DNA from 3 places in the Dorea sp. 210702-DFI.3.17 genome. Region 3 is predicted to be linked to each of the others. Evidence: riboswitches for the same ligand, from Rfam matches in the RefSeq annotation. Region 3 holds a riboswitch; each other region holds the start of a gene.

Region 1 (11,111 bases), on a different contig from region 3:
AAATTTTTATCAGATTACACGTCGGTTGTAGTAATCGCAATTGCGATTGTTACATTTTTCGTACCATCTATGATGGGGTGGGTCAATTACTCCCTGTTTACAGATATGGTAGCCAATAAATTCACCAGTCAGTCTATTATCATTGGTGTCATCATGTTCAGTATGGGTCTGACACTGACAACAGAAGATTTTAAGATACTGGCACAGCGTCCATTTGATATCTGTGTAGGTGCGATCGCACAGTATCTGATCATGCCATTTCTGGCGTTTGCACTGACGAAGTTATTACATCTTCCTGACGGAATCGCACTTGGACTGATTTTAGTAGGCTGCTGCCCAGGAGGCGTATCTTCCAATATCATGTCTTATCTGTGTGGTGGAGATGTGGCATTTTCTGTAGGAATGACAACAGTATCTACACTGGTTTCCCCGGTTATGACACCGCTTATGGTATCATTTCTCGCAAGAGGAACTCAGATTACGATCAAAGGACTTCCAATGTTCGTATCTATCATTGAGACAGTAATCCTTCCTGTAGGATTTGGATTTTTACTGAATTATCTGTATGGTAAGAAGAAAATGTTCCATGAGATCCAGCAGATGATGCCAGGGGTTGCAGTTCTTGGACTTGCATGTGTTGTTGGTGGTGTTGTATCTTCACAGGGATCAAAATTCTTCCAGTCCGGCGTTGTAATTTTTGTTGCAGTACTGCTTCACAATGGACTTGGATATCTGTTCGGATACGGTGCAGGAAAACTGGTCGGAATGAACACATCCAAAAAGAGAACGATAGCGATCGAAGTCGGAATGCAGAACGCAGGACTCGCCACAAATCTTGCTACAACGACAGCGCAGTTCGCGTCCACACCGGAGTCAGCAATCATCTGTGCAGTCTCCTGTACATGGCATTCTATCTCAGGAACATTACTTGCAGGAATGTTTGCAATGTATGATAAAAAGAAAGAAAAAGCTGCTGGAAAAGTAGTTACAGAACAGTAAAAATATTAAAAAAAAGCTGCCGGGAAACAGTCGGAACGACTCGAAACAAGGCAGCTTTTTGCGTAGTCAGAGAGCCCTTAAAAAACGTGCTGTGCAAAGAAAGGTTGTTCTTTTTGAAAAAATAGTATATAATGTCTTAGTGTTAACCCCAAAACAAACAAGAAAGGATTACATTTATGAACATGCATAAGAAACGGATCGCAAGACGCGGGGCAGCCTTTGTCTGTGCGTTCGGTGTCGCACTGTCAGCAATGCCGGTGCATGCAGCGGAGGTCAAAAGCCTCGAAGATAAGACCAGTAATCTTCAAAGTCAACTGGAAGGGATTAATCAGGATTTGGTTACGCTCAGCAATAAGATTGCTGAGACAGAAGCGGAAATTGAAGAGTCGAACAATGAAGTATACCGCCTGGAGGCATCACTTCAGATTTCTCGTAATAACGAGGAAAAGCAGTATGAAACGATGAAGACTCGTATTAAGTACATGTATGAAAATGGTTCAGAGACAATGATCACTATGCTGTTTACTGCAGACAGTATGGGAGACTTCCTCAACAAAGCCGAGTTCATTCAGAACATTACCGATTATGATAAGGAAATGTTGGAGAACATGATGGAGATACGTCAAGGTATCGAGACGCAGGAAGAGGATCTTAAGAGCCAGCAGCAGGAACTGACAGATTTACAGAGTCAGTTAAATACTGAGCAGCAGAATCTTCAGGCGAAAGCAGCAGCAACTTCCACAGATCTTGCGACTGTGAATGCGCAGCTTCAGGCAGCGCGTGAGGCACAGGCAAAGCAGGAGGAAGAAGCGCAGAAAAAAGCACAGGAAGAAGCGGCAAAGCAGGCATCAGCTTCCACTGGAAATAATACTTCCGGAAGCAGTTCCAATAATAACAGCTCTTCCAAACCTTCTAATTCCGGAAGTAATAATAACTCCGGGAGCAGTTCCAGTAATGGAAAGTATAATATTCCTTCCGGTGGTCTGACCCCATCCAAAGGGAGAATCTGGTTTAACGGACATACTGAAACCTATTATTCACAGAAGGTACTTCCGGGAGCAGGACTTAACATTCCGGGACGTCATATTGCGAGTGACGGAACAATCCGTGACAAAGATGGTTATATTGTACTTGCCAGTGATGACTATCCAAAAGGAACCGTGGTCGAGACATCTCTTGGAGCTGGAAAAGTTTATGATAGTGGAAGTGGAAAAGGTAATATCGATTTGTATACCGACTGGTAGGAAAAGAAAGAGTGAGAACTCATATGACAGAAAAATTGCTCAGACCGTGTAAGGTCTGAGCAATTTTTTGTCATATAGAATGTGTACTAAATTTTTGGCTGATACCGCATATTGGAAACTTTGTAGATTGTGATAAACGCCTTAGGATCCACCTGATTGATGTATTTCATCAATTTCTGGTATTCTGTTTTATCCACAATGGTGATAATTTCATTATGCTTTTCCATTGTGTAAGCACCGATGGCTTCATAGATAGTAGCCCCGCTGTGCAGTTCATATAAAATGAAGTGGCGCAGCTCTTCTTCTTTCTGGGTGATGATGCAGACGCGCCGTTTCATATCTTGATTGAAGATAAAGTGATCCAGTACGATTCCGTTAAAATAAGTACCGAGGACACTTAAAACTACAGTTTTCTTATCGTACACAAGTGCTGCGGACAGAGCCACACACATACCGGACAGTGACATAGCTTTTCCGAGATCCATATGCAGATATTTGTTCATGATTTTGGCTACAATATCTAGTCCGCCAGAAGAGGCATTTCGATTGAACAAAATTGCAAGTCCGACGCTTACGACCAGTATATAACAGAGTACATCTAGTTCCTGGCTGTCGGTCATGGAGTAAAAATCCGGGAAAATCTTTTCGAAAAGCCCCAGAAACAGTGGAAGCATAATGCTTGTATAGACAGTTTTTGCTCCGAATTCCCGACCGCATGTAAAGAATCCGATAATCAGAAGCACTATATTTAAGATCATAGTGATTGCTGACAATGGAAGCGGTACAAAGTTTGACAGAATGATTCCAAGACCAGAGATACTGCTGACAGAAGCGTGGCTTGGTACAAGGAAGAAGTAGACTGCAGCGGCAATAATTGCCACAGCAAGCGTCAGAATCAACGTTTCCTTTACAGAGTCTGCGTATTGATTTTTCTTATTCATATGTAACAATCCCCCACAAATAACATTTGCAACATTCATTTGCAAAGTATATTTTAACTGGTTCTGTGTGGAATAACAAGGTGTCTGTTGTATAAAATTGACAGAGATTTATAAAGAGCAGTATAATTAAAAAAGTAATAGCAAATGAGGGGATGGATTGGGAGGAGATGTATGGGAAAAAGAAAAGCCGTTTATTGGATCCTTCTTGCTTTGATAATGGTTACAGTGACAGGTTGTGGCTATACGCTGGAAGAAAAGAGAGAAATGAAGCGTTATGAAAAGCAAGGACGGGAAAATGCGAAAAATTATATAAGAGAAAAATATGGAATTGATGCAAAGATTACAGAGATAAACTGTGAGAAATACAGTTCAAGTCCGGTGCCGGATTTTTTCCCTTCTCCCACCGGAAATGTATTCGTGAAAATGAAGTACAAGGGGGCAGATTTTTTAGTTGCGATATCAGGGCAGAAAAAGAATACGGACGGGCTTGATAACTATCAGTTTCAGGAGATTGCCACAGCATTTGCACAAGAAATGTATAACATCACAGGACTTCACGCAGAGAGTGCCTATGTATGTTATGGTGAGTATGGAACGGTAAAAGACGAAAAAAATGGAATGATCCACACATTTTATGATGGGGATAATCTGGCAGAAGTCTTACAGAAGGAATCTGCAAGAGCTGTTGTATCTTATGCCAATCAGGACGTAGAACAGATTCCTGTATCGCAGATAAGTCAGAAGACAGGCGTTGATACAATATTGCTTACGGATTACGAGAGCCGGGAAGCATATCAGACGGTTGGGTGTCCATATTATAACCTGGCTGGCTGGCCGATTGAAAATGGAATAGAGAATCAACTATATCTGATGAATGGATATCGTGTTGTGGGTGCGGGTGAAGATACCTATGTAAAATGTGAGAAAAAAATTCAGGAGGATATTATCCTGATTACAGAAAATCCAAAGGATCAGATCATACTTGAAAAAACCAGTCTGGATTCACAGGAAAATTGGAATGGGAATGGATTTATTGATGCGAAGCAGGTGGCCAGTGCCTATACATTTGACACAAATTCTGAAAAAGTATATGTGTATTTTCCGGTGGAAAAACTGGACACGAAAGAAGTGAAAGAAGCTCAGTTAGTCAAGCAGTATCAGTACAAAGGAGAAACATGCTATGACAATATCATCAGCAAAGTGACTGATAATGGCAAGTATATTCATGGCATCGTCTATACAAGAGACGAGACGGAGATAAAAATATCCGTGTTTATAGATCAGTAGGTGAAGAAAGCAATGAAGAAATTACCGAGTGCTCTTGACACAAAATAAAAATCGATTTATACTAGGCATTGTAAATAAAAGGGGAGCTTGTGATAGCAGGCTGAGAGGAAGTCTTCAATTTCGACCCAGAACCTGATTTGGATAATGCCAACGTAGGAACGTATAAGATGATATTACGGGAGATACCTTGGTGTATCTCCTTTATTTTTTCATAGGAAAGACCTTGTTATGTTAATATATTAAAGCAATTGTTAAAAAGGTCTTTCTTATAAAATAAAACGCTCCGCGAGGATGCGCACTCGCGCGAATGAGAATTTTTCTAAGCAGGTACAAATTATAGAATATAGGAAATTTTGAGAGTGAACAGAGTTCATGAAGGGGTGCACCACCGCGGGTGTATTTCTTTGTGAACTCTGTTTTATATAATAGGAAATTACATTTCCTTTTATATAAAAAGCCTCCGGCAGGAGGCGCACTCACATTTCCGGAAAGGAGCAGCCATGATTACAGTCAATGGAGAGAACAGAATATTGGAACATCCAGTGTCGGTAACGGAATACTTGAAAGCATGTAATTATATTCCGGTGCAGGTAGTAGTAGAATTGAATGAGGAGATCATCAAAAGAGAAAATTATGATACAACTGTACTGAAAGATGGAGATGTTGTAGAGATTCTGCATTTTATGGGCGGCGGAAGCTTCTAAGCTTCACGATATGCGAATAGCAGGTATCATAATTTATGAGTAAACAAAGAAAGGTGGATAAAAAAATGACAACAACAAACACAAATGAAGACAAATTAATCCTGGGAGGACATGAATTTACTTCCCGTTTTATTATGGGATCTGGAAAATTTTCATTGGAGCTTATGAAAGCATGTATTGAAAAAGCAGGAGCACAGATCGTAACACTTGCTTTGCGCCGTGCTAATGAAGGCGGACTTGCTAATATTCTGGATTATGTGCCGAAGGACGTAACACTTCTTCCGAATACATCCGGTTCCAGAAATGCGCAGGAAGCAGTTCGTATTGCAAGACTTTCCAGAGAGCTGGGTTGTGGAGATTTTGTAAAGCTTGAAGTTATTCACGATTCGAAATACCTTCTTCCGGATAATTACGAGACAATCAAGGCAACAGAGATCCTTGCAAAAGAAGGGTTTGTTGTTATGCCATACATGTATCCGGATTTGAATGCAGCCAGAGATCTGGTAAATGCAGGGGCAGCCTGTGTGATGCCTCTTGGTTCTCCAATCGGTTCAAATAAGGGAATTTGTACAAAAGAGTTTATCCAGATTCTTATTGATGAGATTGATCTTCCGATTATCGTTGATGCAGGAATCGGTCGTCCGTCACAGGCATGTGAAGCTATGGAAATGGGTGCTTCAGCAGTGATGGCCAATACTGCTATTGCGACAGCAGGAGATGTCCAGGTTATGGCTGAAGCGTTTAAAAAGGCAATTGAGGCAGGAAGAAGTGCTTATCTTTCCGGATTAGGAAGAATACTGGATAAAGGAGCAAGTGCGTCTTCACCATTAACAGGATTTTTGCATGAGTAAATTGCACTGATAACAGAATACAAGTATAAAGATATACAAGAAAAGATATACGAGAGGATCAATGTAACAGCGATGGTAGAAACAATGCAGACCAGTAAAAAAGATGGTCATTTTAATGAAAGTATTGTAAATGAAGAAATACTGGAAGATATGAAAAAGAATCGTATCGATCATATGAAGTATCTTCCGGATATGGAGCAGTTGGAAGAATCTGATGTGATGGACCAGGTTATTTCTGCAATGAAAGCATATGATTATGATAAATATACAGAAGCAGATGTAAGAAGAGCACTGGCGCATGATAACCGGATACCAGAGGATTTTCAGGCACTGCTTTCGCCGGCAGCACTTCCGCTTTTAGAGGAGATTGCGCAGCAAGCACAGATTGAAACAAGAAAGCATTTTGGAAACAGTGTGTATATGTTCACGCCAATTTATATTGCAAACTACTGTGAAAATTACTGTATTTACTGTGGATTCAACTGTTATAATAAGATTCGCCGTGCACAGCTTAATGAAGAAGAGATTGAAAAAGAGATGGCTGCTATTGCCAAGACCGGACTTCAGGAAATATTGATTCTTACAGGTGAGAGTAAGACAAAATCTAATGTGGAGTATATTGGAAAGGCATGCGAGATTGCACGAAAATATTTTAAAGTGGTAGGTCTTGAAGTATATCCGATGAATTCGGATGAGTATGCATACCTTCATAAATGCGGAGCAGATTATGTGACAGTCTTCCAGGAGACTTACAATTCAGATAAGTATGAAACATTACATTTAGCAGGACATAAAAGGATTTTTCCATATAGATTGAACACACAAGAACGTGCACTTAAGGGTGGCATGCGAGGTGTTGGTTTTGCGGCACTTCTTGGACTGGATGATTTTCGCAAAGATGCTTTCGCGACAGGTTATCATGCATATTTGCTTCAAAGAAAATATCCGCATGCAGAGATTGCATTTTCTTGTCCAAGATTGTGTCCAATCATCAATAATGATCGCATTAACCCGATGGATGTTCATGAGCCGCAGTTACTTCAGGTAGTCTGTGCATATCGTCTGTTTATGCCATTTGCAAGTATTACGGTGTCTACAAGAGAATGTGCCCGTGTTCGTGATAATCTGGTAAATATTGCAGCGACCAAGATATCCGCAGGAGTCAGCACAGGAATTGGAAGTCATGTGGAAGATATCGAAGATAAAGGTGACGACCAGTTTGAGATTTCAGACGGAAGAACGGTGGATGAAGTGTTCGATGCGCTGAAAAAGAATGGTTTACAGCCAGTTATGAATGATTATATATATTTGTAGATGTGAAATGTCAGACTACAAATAAATATTTTTTTAATGATTGCAGGGAACGGAGGTTTTTAGTATGAGAACGCGAGAAGAAGTTTTGCAGTATGCGCTATCTTTCCCGAATGTGTATGAAGAAAGACCATTTCGCGATCAGGGCTGGCAACTGGTAAGAGTAAAAGGAAGTAAGAAAACATTTTTATGGATTTATGAAAGAAATGGATATGTTAATTTAAATGTTAAAGTTGATCCGCAGTGGAGAGATTTCTGGCGCAGTACTTATGCCTCTGTTATTGCAGGGTATCATCAGAATAAAGAACATTGGAATACCATCATTTTAGATGGTTCTATTCCTGAAAATGAGATTCAAAGAATGATTTCCGAGAGCTATGATCTGATTACGTACAGCCCGACAAAAAGAATCTATGAGGCAGTGAAGAAAATTCCAAAAGGTCATGTTGCGACTTATGGTAAAGTTGCAGAGCTGGCAGGAGATGCAAAGATGGCAAGAGCAGTTGGGAATGCGCTTCATAAGAATCCGGATCCGGAACATATTCCTTGCTTTCGTGTGGTCAATGCGAAAGGAGAATTAGCCGGCGCATTTGCCTTTGGAGGAGAAAGTGTGCAGGCACAATTGCTGGAAGCAGACGGGATTGAGGTAACTGATGGAAAAGTAGATTTAAAAAAATATGGGATATAACAAAAAATAAAAAGTAAAAGAACCCAACGTGCCGTTTAAGATGTGGGCTGCATTGGGTTCTTTTATTTTTTTTGCTTTAAAGCAGAAAAGAAACCGTGTGAAATTACAGTTATGTTTCACACGGTTTTTTAGAATATACAGTTAACTAAAACTAATAATCCTTTTTATTCCATAATGTTTCCATCAATACTTATCGTTACAACCTGCCAGGGAATAAATTTTCCGCTGTTTTGAAGAGCCTTTTTGGCAGCCATTTCCAGACCGCCGCAGCATGGAACTTCCATTCTCACGATGGTTACACTTTGAATGTTGTTATTTTGAATGATTGCAGTCAGTTTCTCGCTATAATCCACCTGATCTAATTTCGGACAGCCAATTAATGTTACCTTATTCCGAATAAAATCCTGATGAAAGCTTGCGTAAGCATAAGCAGTACAATCGGCTGCAATTAAAAGCTTTGCATTGTTAAAATAAGGTGCACTGACTGGAGCCAGTTTAATCTGTACCGGCCAGCTCTGAAGTTTTGATACTGAATCTGTAGCTGAAGATGGTTCTTCAGACTTTGGTGTTTCTGTTCGTCGGATTTGCATGATTTTAGATCCCGGACAGCCGGTGTGAGGAGGCATTGCCTGTTTTTGAACGGCGATTTTTTTCTGTGCTTCTTTCACAGCTTCTTCATCATATGCAGGTGCTTCTCTTTCTTCAAATGAAATGGCACCGGTAGGACATTCCGGGAGACAATCACCAAGTCCGTCACAGAAATGTTCTCTTACCAATTCTGCTTTTCCGTTAATGATGTCAATGGCACCTTCGTGACAGGCAGTTGCACAGGCACCACATCCATTACATTTTTCTTTATCGATTCGAATAATCTTTCTTATCATTTTTACCCTCCATCAATAACATTTAACTTTTGTTTCTATCAGAATTATAGTATGATAAATACAACTTGTATGTTTGATTTCCAACAGGAGGAATGATTTTGGAAAAATATTTACCGATTTTAAAAAACAGTTCATTTTTTAAAGGTCTTACGGATGACGAGATATTATCTATCTTGCATTGTGTAGAGGCAACAGCAGTTTCAAAAGAGAGAGATTCTTATATTTTCAGAGCAGCAGATTCTACAGAAGTAATGGGACTCGTGGTGTCAGGCTGTGTTCTTGTGATTCAGGAAGACTTATGGGGACATCGAAATATTTTATCAAAATGCCATGCCGGCGATTTTTTTGGAGAACCGTATGCAGCAAGCCCGGGGGCTGTTCTGAATATCAGTGTGGTAGCAGAGGAGGATTGTGAGATTATTTTCCTAAATATCCAGAGGCTGCTGGTCACTTGTCCAACTGCATGCGGGCATCATCAGAAGCTGATCCGCAATCTGGTCAGTGTCCTGGCAAATAAGATACTGCTCCTGAACGATAAGATCACACATGTTTGCAAGCGAACGACAAGGGATAAACTATTATCATATCTGTCTGCAGAGTCCATCAGACATTCGTCTTTGTCCTTTGATATTCCTTTTGACCGGCAGCAACTGGCGGATTATCTTTGTATTGATAGAGCAGCAATGTCTACAGAGATATCAAAGTTACAAAAAGAGGGCTTTATAAAAACAAATCGAAATCATTTTGAATTGACTGTTTTTTAAAGATGTGGATTCAAGAATGAAAATGTAATATACATTATGGAAAACATAGAATTAATTTGAGAGATGTTAAAATGTGCAAGAGGAGGAAAATTTAGATGATAAATAAATTACATTTGGCAATGATTGAATTATATAAAGGAGATGCAAAGAGAATTCAACATTTCTGTAAAGTGCATAGCTATGCAAAATTGATAGCAGAAACGGAGAATGTAGATAAGAAATGTTTATTTACCATTGAAGCAGCAGCTTTGACACATGATATTGGAATTCATTTCTGTGAAGAAAAATATGGAAATTGCAATGGAAAATTACAAGAAAAAGAAGGCCCGGCAATCGCAGAAAAGCTACTCGGAGAATTAGGCTTTGATCAAGATGTATCTAATCGGGTTCAGTATCTGATCGCACATCATCATACTTATGATAACATTAATGAAATTGATTATCAAATATTAGTAGAAGCCGATTTTCTGGTTAATATTATGGAGGATGGTTTATCGAAAGAAGCAGCTTTAAAAGCCTATCATAGTATTTTCAAAACAACATGTGGAAAAATGATTTGCAGGGAGATGTTTGATATTGGCGTCAGATAGCACACCAGAGAGAAAAATTAAATCCTGAGAAAATACTAAATATTCTCTATTGTAAGGAAATCAAACTTTTGATAGAATAAATGTATTAAAGTGTCTATTATCAGGAAGGAGCTGCATAGGTGATGGTTATAAATTACAATGTCCAAGTAAGTCTGAACTGTGTACTTTTTCCTCAAAAAGAATATAGAAAATACAGAGATTGAAGCCATTTTCAACTACTGAATATGTAGCTGGGAATGGCTTTTTGTAGTATCGGAATATTCATGAAAACAGATGCATATATAAAAAGACACTTGACAGACAGATAAGGAGAAAAAGGATAATGAGAGCAGAGCAGACAGGATTTCCGTCCGTAGATAAGCCATGGCTGAAATATTACAGTGAAGAAGCAATTCAGGAAAAGCTTCCAGAATGTACAATGTATGATTTGATATACTAGAAAAATCAATCAAACTTAAGTCATACAGCGCTGAATTATTTTGGGAAAAAGATTAGTTATAAACTTTTTTTGAAAAAGTAAATGAATTTGCAAAAGCATTTCAAGCTTGCGGAATAAAAAAAGAGGATGTTGTTACGATTATGTCACTTCATACTCCGGAGACAATTTACAGTATATATGCTTTAAACCAACTTGGAGCAATTGTAAATTTGATTTATTTGACATTGAATGCAGAAGAGATATTAAAGCAAACAGACGAAGTGGGTTCTAAAATGTTTTTATATCTTGAGAACGTTCAAGATAAAGTAAAAGAGATTAAATCCAAAATGAAAGCAGAACAAATTATATATCTCCCAATTTGGAATTCCATGCCATTTCCATTAAAACAGATTGTAAAACAGAAAAGCTG
Region 2 (11,111 bases), on a different contig from region 3:
AAAATCTCTACATAAGGACCTTTGTTACTGACGCTCCCATGGATATTACAAGTCGTTGCGTGACGGCTTACGGTTGGACGAAAACCGACTCCCTGAACAATTCCGTAGACACGGATTCGTCTGGTCACTGTTTCTTTCATCTCTACGCCTCCCGCTTTTTCATTTCCTCACGCAATTTTCCTGACACGGCAAAATGTGTGGCATCTATAAAAATTCTTTTTCTTTCCGTCTCATGTGCATCCGCCACACAACCTGTTCCAGCCATTTTATAAGCATCTTCAGTCATGCGTTTCATCATCGGATCTGCAAAAACAATGTCGTAATCCTCTTTCTTGATAAGCTCCATATAATCATCTTCTTCTCGAAGTGAAATGTCACCTTCTTCGGAGAGTTCCTGCTTCATCATGAACCAGCTTGCTACCGTAATAACTGCATTGTTATCAACAGCTGGATCCCCATTTACTTTCTGGCATCTTCGTCTGATTTCTGCACGCATTGCATTTCCAATAACCTGTTGATGCACAATCAGGATTTTCTTTCTCCGATAATCCATATCCGGAACCAGCTCTTCTACAATTGGGTAAGTGACCTCATAAGGTGTGCCAAATGTTTTTTCCAGATATTTCGCAGCTGCCAGAGCCGCCGGGGAAACTACAATATTTTTTTCAACCTCTCCTGCTGTTCGATGATTGTCAAGACCATACGTACTCCGGCAGACATTTTCTCCCATGCAGTAGCAGATTGCTTCTTTTCCTTCTTTTTCCTGATAATATTCTCGAATCTTCTTTGGTGCCTGAAGGTCACTTATATCCTGCGGCGTTAATCCAAGAACCCCGATCTTTCCCTGTTTTTTCTCAATATCCAGATTCGGCTTAATTCTTTCACTTGCCTTATCAATCATTTCCTTTTCTGCAAATGTCCGGAAAAGCTCCAGCCATGCTTTTTCTTCGCCCACATCATATAATTCCATACCATCTGTATCAATGGTGATAACAGGCATATTTAATTTTTTCTCGCACATTCTTCCAAGTGCCTTGTAATCCGTTCCGATTACTGCTGGAACCGGTGTCCCGATGATTGCTACAAACTTTACATCGAGCTTTGAAGCTGCATCCACCAGCTTCTCCACCAGACGGTCATCTCGTCCGAGAATTGCGTCCATATCACGCAGTCCCGCACTGAACAAGGCACTTTTTTGTTCAAACCAGCGCGGCTCATCAAAACCACATACATTTCCTGTACAGCCGCCGGCGTCACAGATTGCGATCAATCCCCCAAGTTCATATAACACGGACACCGCACCAGACTGATCCGGTGCAAATGGTGTCAGATATTTTCTAAGTCCTCTCACTATACTACCTCCAGTAATTGTTCGAATAATCTTCTCACTCCTGCATATCCATATGGCTGTTCTTCCCCGTTCCACATGACATATGGACAATCCGGATGATAATAACAGGCATCTTTTCCGATTGCCAGATTCACATCGCTTTTCACCGGGTCATAATAAATCATCGTCGGTTCCATATTGGAAAATACTTTCGTCTCTGGACTTATTTTTGCCAGAGAACGAATGTATGTGAAGTTCTCCACCGTGATTGTCCCGTAAATTTCCGGCACAGAAAATCCGTAACGTATCAAGGCTAATGATAGTTCAAATGGATCAGCGTTCAGGCATTCTCCGATTGCAAAAGAAGCATCCGGACACTTCTGCCGGAATTTTTCCAGTGCATCTTCTGCCTGCTTTTTATATTTTTCATCATAAAATGCAACACCGAGTGCATTACCAAGTGCATGATACTGGTTTTCAATCTTGTCTATCTGATAGAGTCTTCGAAGCTCGATAAATGGAATTTGAAGCCGGTTGTGAAAATCTTCTGCTGCAAATCTTGCTTCGTGATGCAGTACCAGATTGAAATTCGCTTCTGACATAGTCTGATATTCCATATAATCCTTACATCTGGAAATCTCATGAATCGTCTTCACTCCCGCACTGTGCAGCAAATCATAAATCTCACAGTCATCCACAAGCGGCGAGAAAAATCCCAAAAGATTGACTACATTGCCTTTCTTTTTTCCCGGCTCAAGCAGTGAATATAAGGACTGCCTTACATGCACCATCGGTGGTTTTCGGCCTTCTCTTGTAAGTGCATACATATAACAAGGTCTGACCGGAATCTCTACCTGTTCTTCCGCCTTTTTGCACACCCGCTCCATATCCGTTCCAAGAAGGGCATCCACACAGGTAATGCAGATCATAACGACCGACGGTTTTTTCGGACAGACACTGCAGATTTCCTCCACTGCTTTTGGAATTTTTTTCAAATGTCTTCCTGTCACAATATCGGTCTCGTCCATCATCAGATAATAGAACCGGTCATTATATTCTTTCATAGAACTGATCAGTGAAGTATTCCTTCCACAACACCCCGGAGCCACGATCAACATAATGGAATCTGGTACTGCAAGACCGGCACGCTTCACGCCAAAGCCTTCTGCTCCCGGTGAATTGAATGCCAGTGTAGCCGGCGAACTGTAGATCAGATGCTTATGTGACTGAAACTGTGTCGGAATCTGTTCCAGGCCAAGCCTGCTCAGTTCTTTCGTTGTACAGAAAAATGCTTCTTTTTCCGCTTTCTGTTTTTCTGCTTTCATCTTCGTAATTTCCACCATGTCCTTACTCCTCGCTTTCCAGTAATTTTTTTGCGAGGTCATAGAATCTTCCACTGATCTCTGACTCTGGATTTCCTTCAATCACTGTCTGCCCCTGATCTTCGTAACGGATGATCTCATCGCTTCTTGGAATCTCTCCCACGATTGGAATTCCGCTTTCCTTAGAAAATGCCTGCACTTTTTGCACCTCATTTTCCACGTTTCTGTGATTCAGTACAATGCCAAACACCCGTGCATAGCTTCGGTCTTCAAAATTGCGAACTGCGCTGGAAATGTTATTAGCCGCATACAACGCCATCTTTTCTCCAGATGTTACAATCAATACTTTTTCTGCATAGCCTTCCCGGATCGGTGCTGCAAAGCCGCCACACACAACATCTCCGAGAACATCGTAGAGCACTACATCCGGCTTATATGTCTCAAAAAGTCTCAAATCTTCCAGAAGCTGGAATGTTGCGATAATACCTCTGCCAGCACATCCCAGTCCCGGCGTCGGGCCGCCTGTCTCTATACAGAGTACGCCGCCAAATCCTTCCTTTGAAATATCTTCTAATTTCTCCGGTTCTTCGTCTTCCTCCCGCATATAGTTCATGACCGGACGAAGAGGCTTTCCTTCCAGCAGATTAATTGTAGAATCTGCTTTCGGGTCACAGCCTATCTGGATGACTCTTTTCCCCATTGTAGCAAATGCTGCCGCCAGATTCGAAGTTACTGTGGATTTCCCTATTCCACCTTTTCCGTAAATCGCTACCTTTAACATGTCTTTCTCCCAATTTTCCCCCAACGAAAAAGGACCTTTCTCCTTCCGGAAAAAAGTCCTTATATCTGCCACTAAAGTAGTATTCACCCTGAGAAATCTGTACAGATGCGATTTCTGCATGATGGATTCTTGTACAAGGAAGATGCACTTTCCCCAACTGTATCTTCCCTGTGTCTGATATATTCGACTATTCCCGCTCGGATCACCTTGCCGTCAGAGTCTTTTTTAATTATTTTCTTTTAAATTATCTTTGTTTATTATAACCTGCCAAACTACTTTTGGTCAACATATGCTATTTTATTCACAAAATTATTTTTTCTTTTTCGGCAAAAACAAACTCAACAACAGAGAGACTACAAACACACCTGCCACTGCATTTCCATTGAAGATATCTCCCACCTCATGTGGAAATGCACTGAAGAAGTTTCCGGATGTCTGTGTCAGTCCTACACCAATCGCAAATGCCAGTGATACAATGACCATCGTCCGGTCATCGAACTCACATTCTTTGAGCATCTTGATTCCTTCATACATAATAGAACCAAACATCATAACTGTACAGCCACCAAGAACTGCCTGTGGCAGGGAATTAAAAAATGCTCCCAGCGGCGGGAAAAGTGATGACAAAATCAAAATAAATGCTCCCATCAAAATCGTAAACCGGTTGATGACCTGCGTTATCGTTACAAGTCCTACATTCTGGCTGAAAGAAGTCAACGGCAGACATCCAAAGCAGCCGGAAAGTGCACTGGAGAATCCATCTACAGCAAGTGACCCCTGCAATTCTTCCATCTTGATTTCGCGATCCAAAGCACCGGTACATACGGCGCTTGTTGCACCAGTTGTCTCTGCCGCAGATACAAGAAATACAATAGCAATTGTCAAAAATGCTCCCAGATCAAAGATTGGTTTATGGCTGGTCAGAAAGACCAGCTTCGGCAGACTGAAGACTCCAACTTCCTGTACAGTCTTTGTAATTCCAGAAAAGTCTACCATCGGCGCAATACCTGCAACCGTAAAAATGATCGCCAACAGATATCCAAGAATCAATCCTACCAGGACATTCAGATTCTTATATACCCCTTTCAGTAAATATCTGGCTATCAGGCATACAATCAGGGTAAATGCTCCAACAACCAGATGATACCATGCGCCAAAATCAGCAACTCCGCTTCCGCCGCCCCAGGAATCCATACCTACGGACAATAACGAAAGTCCGATTGCGATAACTACACACGCGGATACGACCGGTGTCAGGAAGCGCTTCCAGTATCTGGCACTAAGCCCCACCAGTCCTTCAAAAATACCGCCTAAAATAACAGCACCAACCATCCCTTCATATCCAAGTTCCGGATTGGTACAGATTACTAACAGACTTCCAAGAAACGTAAAGCTGACTCCCATAACAATCGGAAGCCCAGACCCGATCTTCCACACCGGATATAACTGCATACATGTTCCGATACCTGCCACGAACATAGCACATTGTAAAAGCTGGGTGATCTCTGCTGAAGTCAAATGTTCCCCTGTTCCTCTTACCAGCGCGGCACTGCAAACGATCAGCACCGGCGCCAGGTTTGATACAAACATAGCCAGTACGTGCTGCAGCCCGAATGGAATTGCTTTTTTCAGTGGCACTCTTCCGTTCAGCCGGTATATATTCTCCGTACTGACATCTGCCACTTTTTCTTCTTTGTTTGTTGTACTCATTGTTTTTCCCTCTCAAATCCTTTTTCTTACTTTTATTAGTCCGGTCTACTCAACCTTACCAACCTCACTGAACGGCCAGTAGCGGAAAACGGCCTTTGCAAGAATCGCATCTTTTTCTACGAAATGATTCTTCCAGTACCTGGAATCCAAACTGTTATTACGATTATCCCCCATCATAAAATAGCAGTTTTGTGGAACTTCATATGGTCCGAAGTCTCCGATTGGTACTTCGTTGCAGAAACTATCATCCAATGGCTTCTCTGCTCCATCTATGTATACTTTTCCGTCTTTCACTTCCACAGTCTCCCCAGGCAGACCAATGACTCTTTTTATAAATATCTTAGATGGATCATCCGGATATTTAAAAATGACGATATCAAACCTCTGCGGATCTTTTGATTTGTATGCAAGCCGGCTGCCGATGATCCGGTCTCCCTTCATAATTGTTGTCTGCATAGATTCAGACGGAATCACCGCATTGATATAGACCAGTTTATTTAGTGCAAACACGACCAGAAAAATAATAAGAAATGTCTTGGCATAATCCCATATCGTTGCAAGTACCCCTTCTTTTTCCGGTTCATGTTTCCCTTTCTTTCCACTCATATATATCTTCCCTTCTACTTGAACATTCTCTTTTCAAAATATCATGTGTTACAGCTCACAAGATGTTTCTATTCTACCACACATTGCCCTATGCAGGAAACTAATTTCTATTTCTATTTTTCAATGCTTCCAGTTATGGCAAAAATGGCAAAAATCACATTTTCATCTTGCTTTTACGTTTTTTCAGGTCTATAATAACTGGTGAATCGGAACGTTCCATGCAATACATATCATTTCATGGACATTTCGAAAATTACATACGGGGAGCTGGTGAAAACCGGCTGAGAGGAAGCGTAATTCCGCTTCGACCCATAACCTGATTTGGATAATGCCAACGTAGGGAACATATCTTAACGCGATAATTAAGGAAGATGCTCTACGCACCTTCTTTTTTTGCGTTATTTCATCAGGAAATTACATTTCCTGGCAAACCCAAAAGCGATACATTGGGGACACCACCTTGTACCGCTATAGAAAAACTCAGACAAAAAATGAAAATGGAGGCAAAATGAACATGAGAAACTACACTACACAAATGGATGCAGCCAGAAAAGGAATTCTCACGCCTGAAATCAAGACCGTTGCTCAAAAAGAGCATATGTCCACTGACGAGATGATGAAGCTCGTTGCTGAAGGCAAGGTTGCAATCTGTGCCAACAAAAACCACACATGTCTGAATCCGGAAGGCGTCGGCAGTATGCTTCGCACGAAGATCAATGTAAATCTCGGAGTCTCAAGAGACTGTAAAGATTACGATATCGAAATGCAGAAAGTGATGAGTGCTGTAAATCTCGGAGCAGAGGCCATTATGGATTTATCCAGCCACGGCAACACTCAGCCTTTCCGGCAGAAGCTGACACACGAATGTCCGGCAATGATCGGAACTGTTCCGGTCTATGACAGCGTCATCCACTATCAGAGAGATCTTGCTACTCTGACTGCACAGGATTTCGTCGATGTAGTACGTCTTCACGCTGAGGACGGTGTGGACTTTGTAACACTGCACTGTGGAATCACCCGCAAAACTATTGAACAGATCAAAAAACACAAACGTAAAATGAATATCGTAAGCCGCGGAGGAAGTCTTGTATTTGCATGGATGTGCATGACCGGAGAAGAAAATCCGTTCTATGAACATTTCGACGAAATTCTGGATATCTGTGAAGAATACGATGTTACCATCTCCCTTGGTGATGCATGCCGCCCGGGATGTCTGGCCGATGCCACAGACGTATGCCAGATTGAAGAGCTTGTACGCCTCGGCGAACTGACAAAACGTGCATGGGCACATAATGTACAGGTCATGGTCGAAGGTCCTGGACATGTACCGCTTGACCAGGTCGCAGCCAATATGAAAGTTCAGCAAAGCATCTGTATGGGCGCTCCATTCTACACACTTGGACCACTCGTCACAGATATTGCTCCTGGATATGACCATATTACTGCTGCCATTGGAGGCGCAGTTGCTGCCATGAACGGTGCTGCTTTCCTTTGCTACGTAACACCTGCCGAGCATCTGGCACTGCCAAATGTAGACGATGTAAAACAAGGTATCATTGCTTCTAAGATTGCCGCCCACGCTGCAGACATTGCCAAAGGTATACCTGGCGCAAGAGATATTGATGATAAAATGGCTGATGCACGCCAGAAACTGGACTGGGAAGCACAGTACGCCTGTGCTCTTGACCCGGATACTGCAAGAGCAATCCGCGACAGCCGCCGTCCGGAGGATGACCACAGCGATACATGCAGTATGTGTGGTAAATTCTGTGCCGTACGAAGCATGAACAAAGCACTTGCCGGCGAATACATCGATATTTTGTAATTCACCTGCCACTTATAGCAGGAATCTTCTCAGGAGATAGAATACATAAGAAAAAGGGATACATAGAAAAAGCTTCCAGATACAAATACATTTCATCTGGAAGCTTTTTCTCTAAAATCTGTTTTATTTATTTTCCTTTTTCCATCTCTTATGAATGTCATTCAGATACTTTTTATTGTACGCAGCCCATTCGTACTGTGACATATACTCCCCTTTATATGCATTCATAACCTCTACATCTTTTTTATTGAATTTGTAATAGTCACAGTCGATCATCTCCGGAACAATGGCAATATTATTGTAGCTTTTCTCTATTACGTCTTCTGCTTCCAGCTCCTTCAACGTCTGTTGCAGGGATGACAAAATCTTCTGAATATACCACTGTTGTTTTTTATCATAGGGTTCATTTTCAAATAAAACTGCTGCCAGTTCCTTCACTGAGCAGGAAGAACCGTTGCGATCCACCAAATATGCCATTACCTCTTTCGCCTTCGATCTGCTGAAATGTGCCGGCTTTCCAGTTCTGTCATATACTTCAAAATTGCCAAAGCACTGAATTTTCAATCTTGGTTCATTTTCAGCCGGCAATGGATAGCGAAGATCTTCCGTCTCTTTTCTGACTTTCCCAGCCGTTACTGGTTTTTCAATATAACCGCTGGCATGTATTGCCATTGCGTCTTTTGTATACTCATCATATCCTGTAACAAAGATAATATTAATGTCCGGAATAATTTCTTTTAACTGTTTTGCCACATCGATGCCGCTCACACCACGCATACAGATATCTAAAAATGCGATTTTACATCTCGTCTCCTTTGCAAACTCCAGTAATCTGGACGGTTTGCTAAACGGGTAAATATTTGCTTTCGGGCATACCTCCCGGACAGCTTCGCACGTCATCTCCAATGCCAATGGTTCATCATCCGCTATTATAATGTTCATGATTGTCCCCCTTTCGGTAAATTAATTCGTATTTTAGTTCCTTTTCCCTTCTCACTGTAAATATCTACAGTTCCATTGCACATCTTTTGAAACCGGATTCTTGCGTTACGGACTCCTATGTGCTGTCTTCCATCACTTTGCTCTTCCATCTTTGATATATCAAACCCGACTCCGTCATCTATGACGCAAAGTTCAATCTGTTCTTCATTCTCTCTTGTCGTAATTCAAACAGTTCCCCCATCTTCTTTCTGTCCAACTCCCCAGTTTATTGCATTCTCAACAAAAGGCTGCACAGATAACATTGGTACTTTAAAATCAGTTTTCTGCAGATCATATTCTACATGCAGATCATCTCCAAATCGAAGCTGTTCCAGATATAAATATATTTTAACATATTTTAGTTCTTCTTCAAATGGAATTGATTCTTTTTTGTCAATTGCGTTTATATGATTGCGCCAGTAATCCGCAAAATTGATGATTGCCTTCTTCGCTTCTTTTGGATCTTTGCTGCAAAGCTGCGCCAGTGCTGTCAGCGAATTATATAGGAAATGTGGCTGGATCTGGGCAATCATCATCTGCATCTGATTCATGGACAATTCATGTTCCTGCTGTATCAGAAGCTTTTCCTGTTTCACGATCCGATCATACTGTGCCATATGGACACTAATGCAAATATAGATCAGCGCCAGCGTTGTCGCCAGATTAAATGTGGTTGATTTCCAAATCATTTGTGCCGGAATCGATGCAATCGGTATCAATCCGTACATAAGAAGGCTTAACACATCATGTCTGACAAGTGCTTTCCTGTGTTTTAACAAAATCACAATGTTTCCACACATCACAATAATACAATAAAACTGACACAGCCAATAAATCGAACCTTGTGTATAATTCCCCTGTGTGTCCAGATAATAAAACTTCCCACTGATATCACTGGTGATCCATAATATGATTGCAATCACTGTTGACAGCATGACGAGATACACGTAAGTATTTCCAATCTTCTCGTGTTGATAGATTGTCTCTTTTACATAATAGGTATAGACCATACATTCCAGAGAGAGACAGGTAAATGTCAGATTCAACATAAATAGAAGCCACACTTCATTCTTTCCGAAATCCATAGCGGTCCAGCTCAGTACATCTGCCGTAAGTACGATCATGTGAATCACAAGCCAGATGATCAGAATATAATCTAATGTATTCCTCTTTGCTTCCTTCAATGTAACATGTTTGATTCCACGTTGCATTTTAATCTTTGCAATACATGCAAACAGCAATACGAATGTAACTAATGCTGCGAAACTTTCCAAAGCAGTATTGGCAAAAGCTATTTCACCCGACATAAAAATCCCTCCATTTTTATTATCCGTATAATTTTTTATGTATCATTTGACATCTTGTAAAAAGAAAAGGATCCTTCTTTCTCGAAGAACCCTTATATGCACGTCTATATAAAAAAGAAGCTGGAAATCGGACTTGAACCGACGACCCCTTCATTACGAGTGAAGTGCTCTACCAACTGAGCTATTCCAGCAAATGTTGTGATTGACGTACGACAACCACAACTACTATTATATCGAATCTTCTCAGATTTGCAAGAACTTTTTTAGTTTCTGAAGCATTTTTTACTTCTTGCTTCTTATCAGTTCTCTTTTCCCATCTGGACAGTCAGATGCGGATATGCCATCTCAATCTCATTCTCATCCAGTTTCAGTTTGATTTCTTCCAGAATCCTCCATCTTGCATTCCAGTAATCTTCATTCTTCACCCATGCACGGGCACCAATGACTACCGAACTTTCTGCAAGTTCATGGACAAATACCAAAATTTCTTCATTCTTGATGGTCGCATCGTCCTGTCTGATAATCTCCTCAATGACCGCCTTTGCTTTTCGCAAGTCCGCTTCATAAGCAATATCTATTTTCAGATCCAGCTTTCTCTCCGCCTTAGCCGTTGCATTCGTCAGACTGTTGTTGGTCAGCATTCCATTTGGAATCACAATCGTTTTATTATCAACGGTCGATAACTTTGTATAAAAAATCTGAATTTCCTTTACCGTCCCTTCGTTGTGGTTTGTATCCTCAATAATATAATCTCCCACTTCAAATGGTTTCAGAAGCAGAATCAATACTCCACCTGCAAAATTAGAAAGGCTTCCCTGCAGAGCAAGACCGATTGCTACACCTCCAGAAGCAATAATCGCTGCCACTGAAGTTGTATCAACTCCTAATTTTGCTGCAATCATAAAAATCAACAGAAAATATAAAGAAAATTTCAAAACAGAGTCTACGAACTGCTCTACTCCTTTGTCTGCACTGGACCTTGCCAGCGATTTTCTCACAATTTTCCGTATAAATTGGATCAGAACACGCCCGATCATAAATACTGCAATTGCGATCAGCACTTTCACTCCAAATCCGATCAGGTCTGAAAGATGCTCCTGCAGATACTGCGTTGCCTGATTCACCTCATTCACTGCATCCTGCGTTGCATCTGTCACTCCTTTTGTCGCATCTGCCACCCCTTGTGACACATCCCCTGAATCCACTTTTAAGGATGTCCCCTGTGTTGTTGCCAATTTTAACAACATGC
Region 3 (11,111 bases):
ATAGCCTCCGGCATTCTTGAATTGGTAAATCTCTCAATGAATGATAATACCATTATTCTTATTGTACATGGTTTACGGAAATTTGAAAAGAGTAGATATGAAAGGAGTGTTCTAGACACAGCGAAGCCCCGCGGGTGCGTTCCCGGCGAGGCTTCGTGTGCTGTTATAGTTATATAAAGGAATGAGAGTAAGTGCTTTTCGCACTTCTATGAGGGGTGATAGCTGATGTCTTTCTCAACTATCTGTCATTTAGTATAAGCGGAAAATGTGACGAAAGTATGTTGAAACTCTTAAACAAATCGAAAATTTATAAAAAACCACTTAAGAAATAATAAAGTTATGGTAGAATAGTACTTACGGAGGTGGAATATGAAAAAAAGAGTATTGTTACTGGGACTTGTAGTGCTTATGGTACTTACAGGCTGTGGGACAACAGAAAAAGAAACGAAGACAAAGGAAAAAGATCCAGACAAACTGGTATTAAATATAGAAGATAAAAAAGAAGACAATATACAAGAGGAACAGACAGATATGCAGGAACAGGCTTCACAGCCAGACGGACAATCACAGGCAGAAGAGGCGAATGAACAACAGCCGCAGAAAAATGGACATTTGATTGCGATTGATGCAGGACATCAGGCAAAGGGGAATAGCGAGAAAGAACCGGTCGGTCCAGGTTCTTCTGAAATGAAAGCAAAGGTGGCTTCCGGGACAAGTGGCAAGACATCAGGGCTTCAGGAATATGAACTGACATTGGCTGTTTCTATGAAGCTGAAAGAAGAATTGATGAACCGTGGGTATGATGTTTTGATGATACGAGAGACGAACGATGTAAATGTATCGAATGCAGAGCGTGCACAGATTGCAAACAATGCCAATGCCGATGCATTTATCCGTGTTCATGCCAATGGTTCAGATAGCAGCAGTGCCAATGGCATGATGACGATTTGTCAGACTGCTTCCAATCCATACAATGGAAATCTATATTCCCAAAGTCAGGCACTTTCTACAGATGTTTTAGATCAGATGGTGGCAGCAACCGGAGCAAAAAGAGAGCGTGTCTGGGAGACAGATACCATGAGTGGAATCAACTGGGCACAGGTTCCGACGACCATTGTGGAGATGGGATATATGAGTAATCCGACGGAAGATCAGAAGATGGCGACAGACGAATATCAGTGGCAGATCGTAACCGGGATTGCCAATGGAGTGGATCAGTATTTTGGAATTACGAGATAAGGGAGTTTTGACAGATGAAAAAAGCAGCATTATTTTTTGATGTGGATGGTACATTGATTGACGAACAGACGAAGATAGTGCCGGAAAGTACACTTCGTGCATTGAAGCAGGCGAGAGAAAACGGCCATCTTGTGTTTATCAATACAGGTCGTACATCTTGTAATACATTGGATTCCATGAAGCATATTCCAGTAGATGGTTATGTGTGTGGGTGTGGAACGGAAATCATTTATCAGGGAAATGTGCTGATGCACAGTACACTGACCAAGGAGCAGTGCAGACGTTACATACAGGTGATTCAGGAGTGTCATATGGAAGGAGTTCTGGAAGCCAGTGACGATCTATATTTTCCCCAAAATAGTTCCCGTTTTCCGGAAATCGAAGATATCAGACAGCGCATGGGAAAAGCTTGGGGATTAGGCTGTAAGAAATATATAGAGGATGGCGGATTCATTTATGATAAAATGTTCTTACTCTCTGATCAGACAAGTGATGTAGTAAAATTCATAGAGGAAGTCCGTGACGATCTGGCAGTCATCGATCGGAGACATGGAAGTTATGAGTGTATTCAAAAGCAATATACAAAAGCGACCGGGATTGAGTATATGAGGAAATATCTTGGCTATGACATGGATCAGATATATGTATTTGGAGATAGCAGCAATGATCTGGCGATGTTCGAATACGCCACACATACAGTAGCGATGAAAGAGCATGATTCTGTATTGGATCCATATACAGAATATGTGACGGACAGTGTGATGAATGACGGAATTGAAAAAGCAATGAAACATTATCAATTAATATAGAAGGGACTGTATCATATGGGAGAACAACTGACAGAAAGTGATGTAAAGAAAATAAAGGAAGAAATTGAGTACCGAAAGATTGTTGTCCGTAAAAAAGAGCTGGAAGCAGTAAAAGAGGCAAGAGCACAGGGAGACTTGAGCGAGAACTTTGAGTATAAAGCAGCGAAGCAGGATAAGAACCGCAACGAAAGCCGTATCCGTTATCTAGAGAGAATGTTAAAAACTGCCAACATTGTGTCTGATGATTCAAAAGAAGACGAGATAGGAATTAATAATACCGTGGATCTTTATTTTGAAGATGATGAAGAAGTGGAGACATACCGGATTGTGACAAGTGTCCGAGGAAATTCCCTGGCAGGACTGATCAGCATCGAGTCACCGCTTGGAAAAGCAGTACTTGGACATAAAGTTGGTGACCGCGTGAAAATACCGGCAGGAGATGACGGATATTATGTGGTAGTAAAGAGGATTGATAAGACTACCGATGACAGTCATGATACGTTAAGAAAATATTAGTAAAAGTGAAAAAATATTTTTGAGAATATTGCAAAGGAAATATGTATATACTATAAGAGAAAAGTGTGCTATAATTAATAAACTTGTAAAATTTTGTCTATTATGTATAATATATATGAAATGAATAACGAACAACAGGGGGCTTGCGTATCAAGCAGGCTGAGATTGGGCTGAATGCCCTGACCTGCAACCTGATTTGGATAATGCCAACGTAGGGAAAAAGATGCGTAAATGTTAGCAGGTATATCTTTTATTAGGTATATCTGCTATTTATGTTAGCAATGTAAAAATCAGCGAATGTTCACAACACAAAAAGGAGAGAGAATTATGCTAGGTACATGTTTACAGAACGTTAGAGAAAAAGGACCGCTTGTCCATAATATTACGAATTATGTTACGGTCAATGATGTAGCAAATGTGATTCTTGCGTGTGGTGCAAGCCCAATCATGTCAGATGAGCCGCAGGACGTGCAGGATATCACTGCAATTTGCGGAGGTCTGAACATCAATATTGGAACGCTGAATGTAAGAACGATTGAAGGAATGTTGGCGGCAGGTCATAAGGCAAATGAATTAAATCACATGGTTCTGCTTGATCCGGTTGGTGCAGGAGCAAGTTCTCTTAGAACGAATACAGCTGTCAACCTGATGCAGGAAATAAAGTTTGATGTAATCCGTGGAAATATTTCCGAAATCAAGACATTAGCTGCAGGAAGCGGTACTACAAAGGGTGTTGACGCTGATGTAGCTGACGCAGTGACAGAAGAAAATCTGGACGAAGCAGTTGCATTTGCAAAAGCATTTTCTGAAAAATCCGGAAGTATAGTTGCAATTACAGGAGCGATTGATCTTGTCAGCGACGGCAGAAAATGTTACGTGATCCGTAATGGACGACCGGAAATGGGAAGAATTACAGGAACAGGCTGCCAGTTATCTGGACTGATGACAGCATATCTTGTTGCAAATCCTGAGCAGAAGCTTGAGGCGGCAGCAGCGGCAGTTTGTACGATGGGACTTGCCGGTGAGATTGGCTGGAGTTACATGCAGAAAGGTGACGGTAATTCTACCTATAGAAATAGAATTATTGATGCTATTTATAACATGACAAAAGAGCAGTTAGACGAAGGAGCAAAATATGAAGTGCGATAAAAAAGATTTGCTGCTTTATGCAGTGACAGACAGAAGTTGGCTGAACGCAGAGACACTTTACAGTCAGGTTGAGAAGGCACTGGAAGGTGGAGCTACATTTGTACAGCTTCGTGAGAAACATCTCGATCATGATGCTTTTCTTCAGGAGGCAAAGGAAATCAAAGAATTGTGTGCAAAGTACCAGGTACCGTTTGTGCTGGATGATGATGTGGAGCTTGCACTGGAAGTTGGCGCGGACGGAGTTCATGTAGGACAAAGTGATATGGAAGCAGGAGATGTCCGGGCAAAGCTTGGTGAAGATAAGATTGTCGGAGTTTCAGCACAGACAGTGGAGCAGGCACTTTTAGCTCAGGAGCGCGGAGCAGACTATCTTGGAGTCGGAGCTGTATTTCCGACCAGTTCCAAAGATGACGCAGTAGAAGTTGACCATGAGATGGTAAAAGCAATTTGTGAGGCTGTAGATATTCCAGTTATCGCAATTGGCGGCATCACAAAAGATAATGTGCAGGAGTTGTCAGGCTGTGGACTTTGTGGAATCGCAGTTATCAGCGCTATTTTCGCAAAACCGGATATTAAGAAAGCGACAGAAGAGCTGAAAGCAGCCACTGAGAAGATGGTGAAAGCATGTTAGAAAATAAATCTGACGTGGAGAAAAATGCATCAGAGCAGAAATGTTGTGGAAAAGTTCCCGTACAGAATATGGGTGGTGTTATCTTAGACATAGACGGGACAGTTCTGGATTCTATGTCCATCTGGCAGGACGCAGGAGTGAGATACCTTGCGAGTCAGCAGATTGAAGCAGAGCCTGGACTTGCCGAGAAGATTTATTATATGTCTATCCCGGAGGCTGCATTATATATGCGGACACGCTATGGGCTTGAACAATCTGTAGAAGAAATCAGTCAGGGGATCAAAGATGTAGTGAGAGATTTCTATTATTACGAGGCACCGTTAAAAGCCGGAGTAAAAGAATTTCTACAAAAAATGTCAGATAGAAAGATTCCGGTCGTGGCAGCGACAGCCAGTGATGAAGATCACCTGGAACATGCATTTATCCGTCTTGGGGTAAGCCAGTATTTTAAACATATTTTTACATGCGCGCAGGCAGGAGCCGGAAAGCAGAGCCCGGCAGTCTATCATATGGCAGCTGGGTTTTTAGGCAGGAATCCGGAAGAACTGTATGTTTTTGAAGATGCATTGTATGCAATCCGGACAGCAAAACTGGCAGGATATCATACGATTGGCGTGTATGACGAAGAAAGTAAAGAAGATCAGGAAATGATCCGCGAAGAAGCAGACATTTATATGGAAAGCTTCAAAGAGGCAGATATATTTTTCAAATAGAGTAAAAAAGGAAAGGTAAAATAATGAAAACAGCAGTAACAATTGCCGGAAGTGATTCCAGTGGTGGAGCAGGAATTCAGGCAGACATTAAGACAATGATTGCAAATGGCGTTTATGCGATGAGTGCAATCACAGCGTTAACCGCACAGAATACGACAGGTGTGACGGGTATTATGGAAGTGACACCGGAATTTATGGGTGAGGAATTAGATAACATTTTTACAGATATTTATCCGGACGCAGTGAAGATCGGAATGGTATCTTCCAGTGCGCTGATTGAGAAAATTGCAGATAAACTGAAAGAGTATCAAGCAAAAAATATCGTCGTTGACCCGGTTATGGTAGCAACAAGTGGAGCAAAGCTGATCAGTGAAGAGGCAATCGGAACTTTAAAGAAACGTCTTCTTCCAATTGCCAGTGTTCTGACACCGAATATTCCAGAAGCAGAAGTTCTGGCGGAAATGGAGATCCACTCAGCAGATGATATGATCGAGGCTGCAAAGAAAATCAGTGATACATACCACTGCGCAGTTCTCTGCAAGGGCGGACATAAGTTGAATGATGCAAATGACCTGCTTTATCGTGACGGCGATTATCGTTGGTTCAACGGAAAACGTATTGATAATCCGAATACACATGGAACCGGCTGCACACTTTCCAGTGCCATTGCATCGAACCTTGCAAAAGGATTTGATATGGACACATCCGTAGAGCGTGCAAAAGATTACATTTCCGGAGCGCTGGCTGCGATGCTGGATCTCGGAAAAGGAAGCGGACCTATGGATCACGGATTTGCAATTACGGGAGAATATAAGAAAGAAGCATAAAGAGGGACAGACATCATGGAAGAAAAAAGAACAGGTTTATTTGAAAATGGACTGATCTGGTTTGGAGCAGGCGTTTCTATTGCGGAGATTCTGACCGGAACTTATCTGGCACCACTTGGAATGGGAAAAGGACTTCTCGCAATTATCGTAGGACATATCATCGGCTGCCTTATGTTATTCCTGGCAGGTGTAATCGGTGGTAAAGTCAGAAAAAGTGCAATGGAAACTGTAAAAATGAGTTTTGGACAGAAGGGAAGTATTCTGTTTGCAGTGTTAAATGTGCTGCAGCTTGTGGGCTGGACGGCGATTATGATTTATGATGGAGCACTGGCAGCAGATGGTGTTATGAATACTGGACGCTGGATTTGGTGCCTGGTCATCGGAGCGCTGATCATTCTTTGGATTGTTATTGGAATTACAAATCTTGGAAAAATCAACACGGTTGCTATGGCAGCATTATTTATCCTGACACTGATTCTTTGTAAAGTTATCTTCACAGGAAACGGAGCAGGTGTACCATCGGATGACAGCATGACATTTGGTGCAGCAGTTGAACTTGCTGTTGCCATGCCATTATCCTGGCTTCCACTGATCAGTGATTATACAAGAGAAGCAAAAGAGCCGGTAAAAGCAACAGCAGTCAGCGCAATTACTTATGGTATTGTAAGCTGCTGGATGTATGTGATCGGAATGGGAGCAGCAATTATTACCAGAGAGTATGATATTGCACAGATCATGCTAAAAGCAGGTCTTGGAATCGTCGGACTTCTGATCATCGTATTTTCAACAGTTACAACAACATTTCTGGATGCATATTCCGCAGGAATTTCCAGTGAAACCGTTGTGAACAAATGGAATGGAAAACATGTGGCAATCGTGGTAACTGTGCTTGGAACGATTGCAGCAATTGTATACCCGATGGATAATATTACAGATTTCCTGTATCTCATCGGTTCCGTATTTGCACCGATGATTGCAATCCAGATTGCAGACTTCTTCCTGCTGAAACTGGATAAGAGTAATCAGGCAGTGCATGTACCGAATATGATTATCTGGGTGATAGGATTTATCGCGTATCGAATTCTGATGAATATCGATATGCCGGTAGGAAATACACTGCCTGATATGTTGATCACGATTATTCTGTGCCTTATAGTAGGGAAACTATTTCCGGTAAGCAAAAAGCGGTAAGCCGTTTTCTTCCGGCAAGACTACTTTTCCTTGGATCAGTGGTCTTGCATATTGTATAAATGCTTCTGTGACATCACAGCCGTCTTCGGTGATCCAATCAGATGGTACGGCTTTTTCCATGTTACAGATTTCATTTACATCGGCAGTTTCGTAGGAGAGCTCGTAAGGAAGATCACCGTTTCGGATAAATGTGATCATCTTGCCTGTCTCTCCTTTTAATGCAGCCTGAACACCAACGATTCCGGCATTTTCAGATTCATTTAAATCTGTAGCTGACAGGTATTCGCTGGAGCAGCGCTGGCATACATTCAACTCAATGGAGCGGACTTTTACGCCGATTCGCTCTTTGACAAGATTTTCCAGATATTTTCCGGATCCGGTCAGCATTTTATGACCAAAGGTATCGGTTCCAATATCACCGGCAAGTTCGCAGACAAAGGTTCCATTTTTGTCATGAATTCCTTCAGAGATGCATACAACTAAGTTTGGGGTTGTTTCCAGCATTTCCTGTACTTTTTTAAGAAATGCTTCCTGGTCAAATGCAGTTTCCGGCAGATAAATAAGGCGTGGGTTATCACCATCATATTTGCGGGCAAGGGCACTGGCGGCAGTGAGCCAGCCGGCGTGACGCCCCATAATTTCTACAATAGTGACAGATTTTTTGTTGTCATAAACACTTGCATCAATAGCAACTTCGCGGACCATGGAAGCAACATATTTTGCAGCACTTCCAAATCCCGGAGTGTGATCTGTGTGGACCAGGTCATTATCAATGGTTTTCGGAACACCGATAAAGCGAATATCGCTGTTGATCTTTTTGGCATATCGGGATAATTTACTTACAGTATCCATGGAATCATTTCCCCCAATATAGAAGAAATAACCGATACCATGCGATGTAAACTTGTTGAATAACAATGGATAAACAGGATCATTTAAATCTTCGGGAAGCTTGTAACGACATGACCCGAGGTAAGAGCCGGGTGTTGTACGGAGTAAGGAGAGTTCGTTCGTTTCAATGAGCGAACGCATATCCATCATATGTCCGTTTAAAAATCCTTCAATTCCATTAATCATACCGTATATTTCGTCGATTTCCTCAGTGTGTCTCATGGCTTCAGTGACTACGCCATACAGACTTCCGTTAATGACCGCAGTCGGGCCGCCGGATTGTCCGACAATCAGATTCTTTTTCATATGTGTACCTTCCTTTTGTTGAAAAATTATCAATTTTATCTCTACTATATCGAATCATAGCATTTTTTACAAGGAGATTGCAAAAAAGACATAAAAATTTTGGTTGGAAAAAATGTACATATGCTATATACTTAAAAAGATTCCTAAGGCTCTGCTTTGGGTAAGTAGTGACATAATAAGAAAGAAACTATAAATTCAAAAAGATATGATATAAGGAGAAAGATGCATGAAATATATATCTTTTGCAATACCAAGTTACAATTCACAGGAATATATGTCTCACGCCATTGAGAGTATTCTTGTGGGCGGGGAAGATGTAGAGATTATAATTGTAAATGACGGATCTTCCGATGATACTTTTAAGATTGCACATGAGTATGAGGAAAAATATCCGACGATCATCAAGGCGGTGGATAAGGAGAATGGAGGTCACGGCGATGCTGTGAATTCAGGACTTACACATGCCACCGGAAAGTATTTTAAAGTTGTGGACAGTGATGACTGGGTAGATGCCGAGGCTCTTCGGAAGATTCTGGAATTTCTTAAGAAGCTGGAATCTGAAGATGAAGAGGTGGACATGCTCATTTCCAATTATGTTTATGAGAAAGTAGGAGCAACCCATAAGAAATGTATTCATTACCGTAATGTGCTTCCGCAGAATAAGATTTTCAAATGGGAAGAAATCGGACGGTTCCATCTGGATCAGTACATTCTGATGCATTCTGTTATTTATCGGACAGCGATGCTTAAGCTCAGCCAGTTAGAGCTTCCAAAACATACATTTTATGTAGATAATATTTATGTGTATTATCCGTTGCCATTTGTGCGAAAAGTGTATTACCTGGATGTGGATTTTTATCGTTATTATATTGGAAGAGAAGATCAGTCCGTCAATGAGAAAGTTATGATATCCAGACTGGATCAGCAGATTTTTGTTACAAAGACAATGATTGATATGTACCAATTAAAAAATGTAAAATGTAAGAAACTGAGAAATTATATGCTTAATTATCTCGCAATCATGATGACTGTTTCTTCCATTTTATGTATCCGGTCTAAGAAAGCAGAGAATCTGGAGAAGAAAAAAGAACTGTGGATATATCTGAAACAGAAGGATTTCAAGACATTTATGAAGATTCGCTACGGAATACTTGGACAGACCATGAACATTCCGGGAAGATCCGGACGAAAGATATCCTCTCTTGCGTACAGTGTGGCAAGAAGAATTATCGGATTTAATTAGGAAAAAGTATGAGAATGACACAAAAACAAAACATATTAACAAAAACAGGTATTGTAGCACTTCTTGCGTGTGTATGCTGTATTTTGTGGGGGAGTGCGATTCCGGTAATCAAGACAGGCTATCGTTTCCTGCATGTAGATTCTTCTGATATTGCAAGTCAGATTGTCTTTGCAGGAGTACGATTCACGCTGGCAGGAATTTTGGTATTGATTTTTGCATCTATTAGAGAAAAGAAAGTGATGATTCCTGACAAAGAGATTTTAAAATATGCAATTCCGGTATGTCTGGCTCAGACGGTAGGACAGTATTTCTTCTTTTACATAGGTGTTGCCAATACATCAGGAGTAAAAGGAGGAATCATTACAGGACTTGGAAACTTTATTGCAATTTTGTTGTCTTGTCTTGTTTTCAGAAATGAACGGATGACAAGAAGAAAAATTGCAGGATGTGTTCTGGGATTTGCCGGAGTTGTGGTAATTAATTTGTTGGGAAATACTCTGGATATGGGATTTAAGCTGATTGGAGAGGGATTTGTTCTGATCGCGCAGCTATCCTATGGAATTTCTACAGTGTTGATCAACCTTTTTTCCAGAAAAGTATCTCCGGTTGTATTGAGCGGAACGCAGTTTACGATGGGTGGAATCGTTCTGATGCTGATTGGAGCAGGAATGGGTGGACATCTGGAAAATGTTACTACAGGGGGTGTGGTAATTATATTTTATCTGGCAATGGTTTCGGCAGTGGCATATACGCTCTGGTCCGTACTGCTTGCCTGGAACGATGTTTCCAAAGTTGCTATCTTTGGATTTGTGAACCCGCTTTGTGGCGTGATTTTATCAGCACTGATACTTGGAGAGGTGAAACAGGCATTTAATGTTGGGAGTCTGGCAGCATTGATTTTGGTGTGTGCCGGAATTTATATAGTGAACTGTAAAGAGAATAAGAGGGAATAATTGTACAGCCATGGAGCATACTACTTATAGAAGTAAGAAAGGAGTATGTACCATGGCTGTTGATTTTAGTAAAAGTAAGACAAGAGAAAATTTGATGCGGGCATTTGCAGGAGAGAGTCAGGCAAGGAATCGTTATACAATTGCGGCAAAGCAGGCGAGTCGTGATAATCTGTATTCCATTAGCCAGATTTTTTTATTCACTGCAGATCAGGAGCGGGCACACGCGGAAGTATTTTATGAATTATTGAGAGGTCAGACAGAGCAGACGATTGAAATTTGTGGCGGGTATCCAGTAAATCTTGCAGAAAATGTGACAGATCTTCTGAAAAGTGCGGTGCATAATGAAATGCAGGAGTTTGAAGACGTTTATCCGGAATTTGCTAAAATTGCAAAGGAAGAAGGTTTTGACCAGGCAGCAGGAGCATTTGACATGATCGCAAAGGTAGAAGCTGTGCATGGACGTCGCTTTGCGTTGCTTGCAGAACTGCTTGGAAAAAATCAGTATTTTGAAAATCCAGATGGAGGAGAATGGATGTGTATGAATTGCGGACATATCCAAAAAGGGAAAATGGCACCGCCTGTATGTCCAAGTTGTCATTATGAGCGAGGTTATTTTATTCCGGTAGAACTGGCACCATATTTG

Evidence for each region. Region 3 has a riboswitch for thiamine pyrophosphate ahead of thiM (hydroxyethylthiazole kinase). Riboswitches for the same ligand answer to the same signal wherever they lie in the genome.
Region 1: linked by a shared signal. The riboswitch ahead of thiS (sulfur carrier protein ThiS) and the one ahead of thiM (hydroxyethylthiazole kinase) in region 3 are both predicted to bind thiamine pyrophosphate.
Region 2: linked by a shared signal. The riboswitch ahead of thiC (phosphomethylpyrimidine synthase ThiC) and the one ahead of thiM (hydroxyethylthiazole kinase) in region 3 are both predicted to bind thiamine pyrophosphate.

The regions. Positions count from the first base shown of each region.
Region 1 covers NZ_JAJCNB010000023.1:13,113-24,223, reverse strand. Annotated here, with positions in the region: gene LI149_RS10975 (bile acid:sodium symporter family protein) at 1-999, shown strand, start outside; gene LI149_RS10970 (hypothetical protein) at 1,176-2,243, shown strand; gene LI149_RS10965 (YitT family protein) at 2,330-3,184, opposite strand; gene LI149_RS10960 (hypothetical protein) at 3,356-4,471, shown strand; TPP riboswitch at 4,541-4,647, shown strand; gene thiS (sulfur carrier protein ThiS) at 4,972-5,175, shown strand; gene LI149_RS10950 (thiazole synthase) at 5,241-6,026, shown strand; gene thiH (2-iminoacetate synthase ThiH) at 6,099-7,340, shown strand; gene LI149_RS10940 (methylated-DNA--[protein]-cysteine S-methyltransferase) at 7,405-8,025, shown strand; gene LI149_RS10935 (4Fe-4S binding protein) at 8,190-8,909, opposite strand; gene LI149_RS10930 (Crp/Fnr family transcriptional regulator) at 9,002-9,673, shown strand; gene LI149_RS10925 (HD domain-containing protein) at 9,769-10,263, shown strand; partial or broken gene LI149_RS15460 (AMP-binding protein) at 10,783-11,111, shown strand, end outside.
Region 2 covers NZ_JAJCNB010000001.1:299,162-310,272, forward strand. Annotated here, with positions in the region: gene hypF (carbamoyltransferase HypF) at 1-140, opposite strand, end outside; gene LI149_RS01430 (nitrogenase component 1) at 143-1,351, opposite strand; gene LI149_RS01435 (nitrogenase component 1) at 1,351-2,673, opposite strand; gene LI149_RS01440 (P-loop NTPase) at 2,678-3,433, opposite strand; gene LI149_RS01445 (uracil-xanthine permease family protein) at 3,743-5,143, opposite strand; gene lepB (signal peptidase I) at 5,189-5,749, opposite strand; TPP riboswitch at 6,000-6,110, shown strand; gene thiC (phosphomethylpyrimidine synthase ThiC) at 6,264-7,574, shown strand; gene LI149_RS01460 (LytTR family DNA-binding domain-containing protein) at 7,698-8,516, opposite strand; gene LI149_RS15890 (ATP-binding protein) at 8,513-8,740, opposite strand; gene LI149_RS01465 (sensor histidine kinase) at 8,741-9,862, opposite strand; tRNA gene LI149_RS01470 (tRNA-Thr) at 9,981-10,053, opposite strand; gene LI149_RS01475 (mechanosensitive ion channel family protein) at 10,162-11,111, opposite strand, start outside.
Region 3 covers NZ_JAJCNB010000041.1:9,054-20,164, reverse strand. Annotated here, with positions in the region: gene LI149_RS13495 (N-acetylmuramoyl-L-alanine amidase) at 370-1,239, shown strand; gene LI149_RS13490 (Cof-type HAD-IIB family hydrolase) at 1,254-2,048, shown strand; gene LI149_RS13485 (GreA/GreB family elongation factor) at 2,064-2,564, shown strand; TPP riboswitch at 2,690-2,801, shown strand; gene thiM (hydroxyethylthiazole kinase) at 2,892-3,713, shown strand; gene thiE (thiamine phosphate synthase) at 3,700-4,344, shown strand; gene LI149_RS13470 (HAD family phosphatase) at 4,338-5,057, shown strand; gene thiD (bifunctional hydroxymethylpyrimidine kinase/phosphomethylpyrimidine kinase) at 5,081-5,884, shown strand; gene cytX (putative hydroxymethylpyrimidine transporter CytX) at 5,900-7,075, shown strand; gene LI149_RS13455 (6-phosphofructokinase) at 7,049-8,272, opposite strand; gene LI149_RS13450 (glycosyltransferase family 2 protein) at 8,499-9,515, shown strand; gene LI149_RS13445 (DMT family transporter) at 9,530-10,468, shown strand; gene rbr (rubrerythrin) at 10,521-11,111, shown strand, end outside.